2 regions of the Pedococcus sp. P3_C7 genome follow, and region 2 is predicted to be linked to the other one. Evidence: riboswitches for the same ligand, from Rfam matches in the RefSeq annotation. Region 2 holds a riboswitch; the other holds the start of a gene.
The links. A riboswitch is a leader RNA that binds a small molecule or an ion and turns the genes downstream of it on or off. The one in region 2 is predicted to bind S-adenosylmethionine.
Positions count from the first base shown of each region.

Region 1 (5,616 bases), on a different contig from region 2:
TCGCCGCCCACGACCGGGTCGTCGCGGTCAAGGACGCCAAGGGCGACGGGTGGGCCTCGACCAAGGTCATGGCCGCGACCGACCTGCTCTACTTCTCCGGCGACGACGCCGCGAACCTGCCCTGGCTCGCCCTCGGTGCCATCGGGGTGGTCAGCGTCGTCGGCCACGTCGCCGGCAAGGACTATGCCGCGATGGTCGCAGCCGTCGACGGCGGCGACCTCGACGGCGCCCGAGACATCCACCGACGGCTGGTCCCCGCCGTCGACGCCATCATGAGCACCTCCCAGGGTGCGATCATGGCCAAGGCCGCGCTCGTCGAGCTCGGCGTCATCGACCACGCGACGGTGCGCTTGCCGCTCGTCGAGTCACCACCGGAGCACCTGGACATCCTGCGCGCCGGTCTCAAGGAGTCTGGCCTGCTGTGAGTCATCCCCACCCCGAGCTGAACCTGCCCCGGCCGCTCGCGAAGAACGGCGTGCGCATCATCGCGCTCGGCGGTCTCGGCGAGGTCGGCCGCAACATGGCGGTCATCGAGCACGACGGCCAGCTGCTCGTCATCGACTGCGGCGTGTTGTTCCCTGAGGACCACCACCCCGGCGTCGACCTGATCCTCCCCGACTTCGAGTACCTCGAGGACCGGCTCGACGACATCCAGGCGATCGTGCTGACCCATGGCCACGAGGACCACATCGGCGCGGTGCCCTACCTGCTCAAGCTGAAGCGCGACATCCCGATCGTGGGGTCGATGCTGACACTGGCGCTCATCGAGGCCAAGCTCAAGGAACACCGGATCACGCCGTACACCCTCGGGGTCAGAGAGGGGATGCGCGAGAAGCTGGGCGTCTTCGACTGCGAGTTCGTGGCGGTCAACCACTCGATCCCGGACGCCCTCGCGGTGTTCGTCCGGACACCCGGCGGAACGATCCTGCACACCGGTGACTTCAAGATGGACCAGCTGCCGCTCGACAACCGGCTCACCGACCTGCGCGCGTTCGCGCGGCTGGGGGAGGAGGGCGTCGACCTGTTCATGACGGACTCGACCAACGCCGAGGTGCCCGGCTTCACGACGCCGGAGAAGGACATCGCGCCGGCCATCGACAAGGTCTTCCGCGACGCGGAGCGCCGGATCATCGTGGCCTGCTTCTCCTCGCACGTGCACCGCGTCCAGCAGGTGCTCAACGCCGCCGAGACGGCCGGCCGCAAGGTCGCCATGGTGGGCCGGTCGATGGTGCGCAACATGGGGATCGCCGCCGAGCTGGGGTACCTCCACGTGCCCGACGGCGTGCTCGTCGACGTCAAGAAGCTCGACAAGTTCCCCGACGACAAGGTCGTCCTGATCTGCACGGGGTCGCAGGGCGAGCCGATGGCGGCCCTGTCGCGGATGGCCAACCGTGACCACCGCATCGACGTGGGAGAGGGCGACACGGTCCTGATGGCCTCGTCGCTCATCCCCGGCAACGAGAACGCCGTCTACCGCATCATCAACGGCCTCATGCGGCTCGGTGTCAACGTCGTGCACAAGGGCAACGCCAAGGTGCACGTCTCCGGCCACGCCAGCGCCGGTGAGCTGCTCTACTGCTACAACATCGTCAAGCCCCGCAACGTGATGCCGGTGCACGGCGAGTGGCGACACCTCGTCGCCAACGCCGAGCTCGCGGTCCAGACCGGTGTGCCGCGCGAACAGGTCGTGCTGGCCGAGGACGGCGTGGTCGTCGACCTCGTCGACGGCGTCGCGCGCATCGTCGGGGCGGTCCCGTGCGGCTACGTCTACGTCGACGGGTCCTCGGTGGGTGAGTTCGACGAGGCGCTGCTCAAGGACCGCCGGATCCTGCGTGACGAGGGGTTCATCTCGGTCATCGTCGTGATCGACTCCGCCACGGGCAAGATCGCCGCGGGACCGGAGATCCAGGCCCGGGGTTTCGCCGAGGACGACGAGATCTTCAGCCAGGTGCGGCCCAAGATCGAACAGGCGCTCGCCGAGGCCACCGGCAACGGCGTCACCGACTCCCACCAGCTCGAGCAGGTCATGCGTCGCGCGATCGGTGGCTGGGTCGGCGGCAAGATCCGTCGCCGCCCGATGATCATCCCGGTCGTCATCCAAGCCTAGCCTGCGCCTGCTCCACCCGAGAAGGGCGCGCTTCACCCGAGAACCGTTTCCGGGTGAAGCGCACCTTTATCGGGTCACCCGATAAAGGTGCGGCAGGTGGGGCTCGGGTATGCCGCGGGGGCGGCTACCAGGGGCGCGCGAGGTCGAGCGCGCGCGGGTCGCCGACCGGCAACCACCCCTGCGGTCCGTTGACGTAGTCGGCGCGGGGTCCGTGCTCGGCGAGCTCGGCCACGGCTGACAGCAACCGCTCGACGTGCTCAGCGGTCGTGGCCAGCCCGACACTGGCGCGGACGGCGGTCGTGGACCCCACGGCGTGGGGGTCGTCGAGCAGGGCGTCGACGCACAGGTGCGCACAGAACTTGCCGTCCCGGACCCCGATGCCGTGCTCGGCCGACAGGGCCGCGGACACCAGTGACGAGTCGACCCCGTCGATGGTGAAGGTCGCCACGGCAACGCGCTCGTGGTCCGGGCTGAAGAGGGAGTAGGTCTGCACGCCGTCGATGGCGGCCAGACCGTCGAGCAGACGCTGGCCCAGCGTGCGCTCGTGCTCCTCCACCGCGTCCGCGTGCGCCCGCAGGGCATGGCACGCGGCAGCGAGGGCGATCGCGCCGATGACGTTGGGACTGCCGCCCTCGTGGCGTGCGGCCCCCTTCTGCCACACGACTGCGCGCTCGGTCACGGACTTGGTGGCGCCGCCGCCGGCGAGGTAGGGCGCCGCAGCGTCGAGCCAGTCCGCCCGGCCTGCCAGGACTCCCGTGCCGAACGGTGCGTACAGCTTGTGGCCGGACAGCACGGCGTAGTCGACACCGAGGTCGTCCAGGTCCACGCGGCGGTGGGGGGCGTACTGCGCGGCGTCGAGGACCACCCTCGCGCCCGCCTGGCGGGCGATCGCCGCCAGCTCGCGGACCGGCCAGATCTCTCCCGTGACGTTGGAGGCGCCGGCGAGCACGACCAACCGATGGCGGCCGGGGTGGTCGCGAAGCGCAGTCCGCAGGAGCGCCCTCGCGTCGCTGATGCTGCCGGGGACCGGAAGCCGGTGGGTGCGCTGGTGGGGCCACGGCAGAAGCGCGGCGTGGTGCTCGGACTCGAAGACGAAGACCTGCGTGTGGCGCGGCAGACATCGCGCCAGGAGATTGAACGAGTCGGTGCTGTTGCGGGTGAAGACGACCTCGTCGCCCTCGCGTGCCCCGACGAACGACCGCACCTCGGCCCGCGCCTGCTCGTACCAGGACGAGGTCACCCGGGAGGCCCAGCCATTGCCGCGGTGGACCGAGGAGTAGGTGCGCACCGCCGTGTCGACGGCCTTCTTGACGCTGACCAGCGCCGGCGTGGACGCCGCGTGGTCGAAGTTGGCGTAGTCCACGGCCCCGTCCAGCGTCGGCACGAGCAGCGACTCCGACACGACCGCGGGCAGCGGGCCGACCTCGCCCAGTGACCGGGCATCGGGAACAGGGCGGAGGTGGCTCTGGGTGCGGGCGTGCGCGAGGGGGGCGCTGCGACGGAAGGCTGGTGGCGGGGTGCTCGCGATCGACATGGGTAGAGCTCCTGGTCCGGGTGGGACCCGAGAGCTCCCGAGTCCGCGCTTGCCGGCTGCGGGTGCAGTCGGCCCGGTCGTCACCCGGAGCACCCCACCGCGGAGGAGGGTTGCTGGTCAGCAAGCCGGGGCTGTGCGCTGACACTCATGACCTGTCGTCGAGGGTAGCGGCACGGGTCGAGCGGGATCCAGCACGTGGGCGTGGGTTCCCGCGATCTGAGATGGCGGAAGTCCGTGACCGCCAGGTGGCCGGAGGCAGGGCCGAGCGATCTGGCGGGGCGGGTCGGCATCGCCGTCCCCACGCGACCCTTCCCCCTGTGCGCGCCTGTGCCGACGACCACTGCTGGTCGTCGGCACAGGCCCCGCCAGACGCAAGGCCCAGCGTCCCACCGGGCGTGCGCCCTGGTAAGGGCTACCTGCCCTTCGTACCCGATCGGGGAGGGCAACTCGGCCGTTCGGGCCAGGGCGATCCGGACACATTGCCTGCGGGTGGAACGCGTGTGACGCGTGTGTCCCGTGTGACCTTCGCGTAGCCTGCGGAGCATGGCGACACGTCCGTCCACCCCAGCACGATCAAATGCAGGGTCGCGCTCGTCGGGGAGCCGGGGCACCGCAACACGCCCCGCCAACCGCAAGAGCAGCACACCCCGCAAGTCCCCAGCGCGTGGCAAGGCCAGCGGTGGCGGACTGCCGCTGCCCCTGCGCGCGGTCCGCGGCACCTGGATGGGCATGGCACACGTGGCCGGCGGCGCGGTGCGCCGGGTCGGCACCAGCGCCCGTGAGCTCGAGCCCGAGCACCGACGTGACGGGCTCGGCTTCTTCCTCATCGGACTGTCGATCCTCGTCGCCGCCCGGGAGTGGTGGGCCTTCGAGGGCGCCCTCGGCGACGTCGTGCACGCCGTCGTCGCAGGCACCTTCGGACGCGTCGCCTATGCCGTGCCGCTCGCCCTGCTCTTCCTGGGCATCCGCTTCCTGCGCGCGCCGCAAGAGGACTCGGCCAACTCCCGCCTCGGTGTCGGTCTCGGCGCGCTCGCCTTCGCCGCCTCGGGGTTGGCCCACGTCGCCGCCGACATCCCCACCCCGCCCCAGGGCGCCGACGGGATGCGTGACGGTGGCGGCATCATCGGGTTCCTGGCATCCAGCCCGCTCGAGGCGGCGGTGTCGGTCTACGGCACCGTGCCGATCCTGTTGATGGTGGGCTTCTTCGGCCTCCTGGTGATGACCGCGACGCCCGTGCACATGGTCCCCACCCGCCTCGCCGAGCTGCGCGACCACCTCCTCCACCGGGGGACGGTCGACGCCGGGAAGGACCCGCTCGCCGACGCGGTCGAGGACAAGCCCAGGCGTCGTCGCCGCGTGATCGACCCGGAGGGTCCGCTCGAGGGGGACGAGGCGTTCGAGCAGGCCGCTCTCGTGGCACCCGACGGTCGGCGGTTCCGCCCCGGCGAGAAGCGCCCCACCTCGCCCGGCGTTCTGGCCCCTTCGGCGACTGCCGAAACCACCTCGCCCGCCAAGGGCCCGGCCATCGAGGTCAAGGCCGCCCTCGAGGCGCCCCCGACGACCCCGCTGCCACAGCGAGTCGAGCAGCTCGCGCTCGCCGGCGACATCACCTACACGTTGCCCGACAACGCCATCCTTGAGCCGGGTTCCCCGCACAAGACCCGCAGTGCCGCGAACGACCGCGTGGTCGAGTCGCTGAGCCAGGTGCTCGAGCAGTTCGACATCGATGCCCAGGTCACCGGCTTCAGCCGTGGACCGACGGTCACCCGCTACGAGGTCGAGCTCGGCCGTGGCACCAAGGTCGAGCGCGTCACCGCGCTCTCCAAGAACATCGCGTATGCCGTGGCCTCGGCCGACGTCCGCATCCTGTCGCCGATCCCGGGCAAGTCCGCGATCGGCATCGAGATCCCCAACGCCGACCGCGAGAAGGTCAGCCTCGGCGACGTGCTCCGCAGCCAGGCAGCGCGGGGCAACG
Region 1 covers NZ_JBFUHC010000001.1:104,710-110,325, forward strand. The annotation lists gene dapA (4-hydroxy-tetrahydrodipicolinate synthase) at 1-425, shown strand, start outside; gene AC1DS4_RS00500 (ribonuclease J) at 422-2,107, shown strand; gene AC1DS4_RS00505 (aminotransferase class V-fold PLP-dependent enzyme) at 2,232-3,641, opposite strand; SAM riboswitch class IV at 3,682-3,794, opposite strand; gene AC1DS4_RS00510 (FtsK/SpoIIIE family DNA translocase) at 4,185-5,616, shown strand, end outside.
Region 1: linked by a shared signal. The riboswitch ahead of AC1DS4_RS00505 (aminotransferase class V-fold PLP-dependent enzyme) and the one ahead of AC1DS4_RS18230 (bifunctional o-acetylhomoserine/o-acetylserine sulfhydrylase) in region 2 are both predicted to bind S-adenosylmethionine.

Region 2 (5,616 bases):
ATGTTGGCGTACCACTTGGGGTGCTCCGGCGCGCCACCCTTGCTCGCCACCGCGGCATACACACCGTCGTGCTCGACGCGCATCAACGGCACCTTTCGCACCTTGCCGGAGAGGCCGAGCATGGTCAGCATCACGACCCGTCGACCCTGGATGGCGACCGCACGGGTCGTCCCGGCGGCCTCGATCTGCTCGACCTGCGTCCGGACCCAGCCGGTGGGGCTGGCGACGTACTCACCAACAATGCTCATGGGTCCATCACAACACGAACCGGCACATCTCGGGTGGAGGGGTCGAGCAGGCGGGTCGGCTCGGTGGGAGCTGTCGGGCGCCGAGGATCCGGCGCACAGGCGGCTGTGGACAACTCCGGGAGGCGTCCCACGACCGACCTACCCTCGGACCCATGACCCGGATCGAGGTGAACTCCGACACCATCGTGGCGCTGGGCGCTTCCCTGCGGGAGGTGGCCGACGACCTCCTCTGGCAGGCGGTGCGCAGCTCGGAGCAGACCTGGGCGCTGGGCCCCGGCGACAGCGCCGGAGCCCTCGCTTCGGTGCTGGGTGACTTCGAGCACCAACGTCACGTGATCGGCCGCGCGCTCGAGGACCTCGCGGCCGCGACGGCGCTGGCCGGGCGGCTGTACGCCGACGTCGAGAGCACGAGCGCCGCCGCCTTCGACGGTGGCCCGGGATGACGATCCTGAGGCCGCTGTCGGGTGATCCCGGCACGGTGCGCGCACTCGCCGACCGGCTGGCCGGGCAGGGCGAGCTGCTGCTGGCCCTGGCGAGCACCGTGCGAAGCCTCGGCGACCCGAGCAGGACGACCTGGGAGGGGCCGGGCGGCGCCGCCTTCGGCGCTCGGTCCCGCACCGCGGCCTCGCTCCTGGTCTCGGTGGGGCGTCGCTACGCGGTGTCCGCGGTGGCCCTGCGGCCCCTTGCCGCAGCTCTGGCGGAGGCGCAGCACGACGCCTCCTGGGCGGTGACGACGCACGCGGAGGCCTGGCAGCTCGCGGTCACCCTGGGCAACCGGCGGGTGACGGCGCAGGAGAGCGCGGACCCGACTCAGCGTGCGGTCGCCGCGGACGTGCACCGCAAGGAGCTGGAGCAGCTCGAGCTCGTCCAGATCGCCGAACGCCGCCATGCCGCAGCCTGGCAACGGTTTGCCGAGGCGGACCGCCGGTGCGCCTCGGTTCTGCACCAGCTCGTCCAGGACGGCCTCGACGACTCACGGATGTACGACTCGCTGACGGGGCTCAGTCGTGGGGCCGGCGTGCTCGGGAGCGCGGCAGGGGGCGTGGCGATGGCTCCTACGCCGCCGTCCAAGGCGCTGGGGGTCGTCGCCGGGGCGTGCGACGGACTCCAGCTGACGGCAGACGTGGCGGTCAAGGTCGGCTACGGCGACGGGGACTGGGGCCGCATCGGCGTGGGCGCCGCCCTGTCGGTCACCGGCGCCGCGTCCGGCGTGCTCAAGCGGGGCGCCCTGGCGACGAACCCCGCGGCCCTGGCGAGCCCGACGAGGACGGCGCGACGCTCGCTGCGCTTCGGCACGGCTCAACGCCTCCGGCTCGCGACGGCCGAGGAGCTTCGCCGCGCCGGTCGAGCCGAGTACCAGCCCGACGCCCGCACGTTCCGCACGTTCCGCGCGACCCGGTCGCCGGGCTCGCCGACCGCGACGGCGCACTGGGTGGCCGAGCAGGTCGCGGGACGTGCACGCGTCCTCGTGCGCAACAAGTGGCTCGACGACCTCGCCCTGGTGACCCGCGACCCCGACCGGTCGCGGACGATGTTCGTCACCGGCCTCGCGGCCGAGGCGACCGCGGCGGGTCTGGGGGCCGTCGGCACCGGGCGCGACCTGTACGCCCGACACGACGGGGACCTGGCGATGCGGACCCGCGACGCCACCGATGCGCGCGGCACCACCCCCGATCCCGACCCACGTCCCGGCGCTCGCTGACCCGCCGTTCGTGCGTCCGCCATGAGAGATGGGTATGCCGCCCGCTCACCTCCCCGGCGTAGCCTCGGCCCAGGTCATGAGTGCCAGCGACAAGCCCCGGCTCGCTGGCCGGCAACCCTCCTCCGCGGTGGGGTGCCCCGGGTGAAGACCTGGCGGGCGGCGCAGTCGCCGTCCGCAAGCGCGGGAGACCCACCACGTGTCCCGCACCGTTCCGGCGGTGGCATCAGTGATCACAGGACCTCGGGAGCTCGAACCTCCCCTTCACAGGCACCTCGACCACCCGCTCCGCCGGTGACGGGCCCCCGATCCGTGCCACGCGGCATACGAGAGTGAAGGACACCGAGATGAGCTCCACCAACTGGTCGTTCGAGACCCGGCAGGTCCACGTCGGGCAGGAGCCGGACGCCGCCACCGGCGCTCGCGCCCTGCCGATCTACCAGACGACGTCCTACGTCTTCAAGGACACCGAACACGCGGCAAACCTGTTTGCCCTCAAGGAGTTCGGCAACATCTACACCCGCATCATGAACCCGACCCAGGACGCTGTCGAGCAGCGAGTCGCGTCGCTCGAGGGCGGGGTCGGGGCGCTGCTGGTCGCCTCGGGACAGGCCGCCGAGACCCTGGCCATCCTCAACATCGCCGAGGCGGGGGACCACGTCGTGGCGAGCCCGAGCCTGTACGGCGGCACCTTCAACCTGCTCAAGCACACCCTCCCCAAGTTCGGGATCGAGGTGGGCTTCGTCGAGGACCCCAACGACCTGGAGTCCTGGAGGGCCGCCGTCCGGCCCAACACCAAGCTGTTCTTCGGCGAGACGATCTCCAACCCGAAGTCGGAGGTGCTCGACATCGAGGGCGTCGCGGCCGTCGCCCACGAGGCCGGAGTGCCGCTCGTCGTGGACAACACGATCGCGACGCCCTACCTCATCCGTCCGCTGGAGTGGGGAGCCGACATCGTCGTGCACTCGGCGACCAAGTACCTCGGTGGTCACGGCACGTCGATCGCGGGGGTGATCGTCGACGGGGGCACGTTCGACTTCGGGGCCGACCCCGACAAGTTCCCCAACTACAACACCCCGGAGGAGAGCTACCACGGGCTGGTGTTCGCGCGGGACCTCGGCGTGGGGAGTGCCTTCGGCGCCAACCTCGCGTTCATCCTCAAGGCGCGCGTCCAGCTGCTGCGCGACCTTGGTCCCGCGATCGCACCGTTCAACGCCTTCCTCATCGCCCAGGGCATCGAGACGCTGAGCCTGCGCATCGAGCGGCACCTGGAGAACACGCACAAGGTGGCGGCGTTCCTCCAGCAGCACGAGCAGGTCGAGCAGGTCGTGTGGGCCTCACTGCCGGACCACGAGTCGTACGCGAAGGCAACGAAGTACACGCCGCGGGGTGCTGGGGCGGTGCTGGCGTTCGAGATCGCCGGCGGCGTCGAAGCGGGGCGACGGTTCGTCGAGTCCCTCGTGCTGCACAGCCACGTCGCCAACATCGGTGACGTGCGCTCGCTCGCGATCCACCCGGCGTCCACGACCCACTCCCAGGGCCCGGACGGCGATCGTCTCAAGGCTGGGGTGACGCCCGGGCTGGTGCGCCTCGCCGTGGGCATCGAGCACATCGACGACATCGTTGCCGACCTGGAGCAGGGCTTCATCGCGGCCAAGGGCGTCTGAGCCGACTGCTGACACCTGCGTCCGACCGAACACGTCGAATGCAGGTGTCAGCCGGCGGCCGCGGGGGGATACTGGGGCATGGCTTCGCACCCGGGGCCCGTGACGCTCCACCTGCACGTCCACACGGTCCACCTTCCACACCAGGTCGCACCGCTTCTGCTCGTCGCGGTCGTGACGGTCCTTGCCGTCGTCCTCGTGCTGGTGACCGTCTCAGGCGGTGGGGCAATCCTGGCTCCCGACCAGCTCCCGAACCCGCGCAACCTGACGACACTGGTGCGCTGAGCAGACGCAGGGGTGGCTGGGGCTCACCCGTATGATTTCGCCCGTGTCCTCCGAGCAGCGGTCCCGGTCTCGGCGGCCACGTCGGGCGGGCCCACCTCGGCCCGTGCGCGTACCGCCGCCCGTGCCGGAGCTCAAGTACCCGCCGGACCTGCCGGTCGTCACGCGCAAGGACGACATCGCCGCCGCGATCCGCGACCACCAGGTCGTCATCGTCGCGGGTGAGACGGGCTCGGGCAAGACCACCCAGCTGCCCAAGATCTGCCTCGAGGTGGGGCGCGGGCAGGCCGGACTGATCGGGCACACCCAGCCGCGACGCATCGCAGCCCGCTCGGTCGCCGAGCGGATCGCCGAGGAGCTCGAGGTGGAGCTCGGCGGCGCGATCGGCTACCAGGTGCGATTCACCGACCAGAGCAGCGACTCCACCCTCGTCAAGGTGATGACCGACGGCATCCTCCTCAACGAGATGCAGAGAGACCGGTTGCTGCGCAAGTACGACACGATCATCATCGACGAGGCGCACGAGCGGTCGCTCAACATCGACTTCATCCTCGGCTACCTCAAGCAGCTGCTGCCGCGACGCCCTGACCTCAAGGTCATCATCACGTCGGCGACGATCGACCCCCAGCGGTTCGCGGAGCACTTCCTCTCGGCCCGTGGTGAGCCGGCGCCGATCATCGAGGTGTCCGGTCGCACCTACCCGGTGGAGGTCCGCTACCGCCCGCTCGTCGACCCTGAGCGGCCCGATGCCGAAGAGCGCGACCAGGTCACCGGCGTGTGTGAGGCCGTCGAGGAGCTGTGGACCGAGCGGGCCGCGGACGGCACCGGTCACGACATCCTCGTGTTCCTGTCCGGGGAGCGCGAGATCCGGGACACCGCGGACGCGCTGGAGAGCATGAAGCTGCCTCAGACCGAGGTGCTCCCGCTCTACGCGCGCCTGTCCGCGGCAGAGCAGCACAAGGTCTTCGGACGAGCCGCCGGACGCCGGATCGTGTTGGCCACCAACGTGGCCGAGACCTCGCTCACTGTGCCCGGCATCCGCTACGTCGTCGATGCCGGCACCGCGCGCATCTCGCGGTACTCCCAGCGCACCAAGGTGCAGCGGCTGCCGATCGAGGGGATCTCGCAGGCGAGTGCGAACCAGCGCGCCGGCCGCTGTGGGCGCCTCGCCGACGGCATCTGCATCCGCCTGTACTCCGAGGAGGACTACGAGGCGCGACCGGAGTTCACCGAGCCCGAGATCCAGCGCACCAGCCTCGCGTCCGTCATCCTCCAGATGACCTCGCTGGGCCTCGGCGACATCACCGCCTTCCCCTTTGTGGACGCCCCGGACGCCCGCCAGGTCGCCGACGGCATCCGACTGCTGGAGGAGCTGCAGGCCTTCGACATCGGGCAGGACGGCCCAGACGGGTATGCCGCGCCGTCGCCCTCCACGGGCCCGCCGCGCAAGGGCCGTGGCCGCGGAAGGCGGCTCACGGCATACGGCACGTCGTTGGCGCGGCTGCCCGTGGACCCGCGGCTGGGACGCATGCTGATCGAGGCGGGCGCGCTGGGCTGCACCCGCGAGGTACTGGTCATCGTCGCCGCGCTCTCCATGCAGGACCCGCGCGAGCGACCTGCCGACAAGCAGACCCAGGCCGACCAGTCGCATGCGAGGTTCCGCGACGAGCACTCTGACTTCATGTCGTTGCTGAACCTGTGGGCCTATCTCAAGGAACAGCAG
Region 2 covers NZ_JBFUHC010000013.1:151,169-156,784, forward strand. The annotation lists gene AC1DS4_RS18215 (nitroreductase family deazaflavin-dependent oxidoreductase) at 1-248, opposite strand, end outside; gene AC1DS4_RS18220 (hypothetical protein) at 401-691, shown strand; gene AC1DS4_RS18225 (hypothetical protein) at 688-1,950, shown strand; SAM riboswitch class IV at 2,023-2,137, shown strand; gene AC1DS4_RS18230 (bifunctional o-acetylhomoserine/o-acetylserine sulfhydrylase) at 2,295-3,614, shown strand; gene AC1DS4_RS18235 (hypothetical protein) at 3,693-3,896, shown strand; gene hrpA (ATP-dependent RNA helicase HrpA) at 3,928-5,616, shown strand, end outside.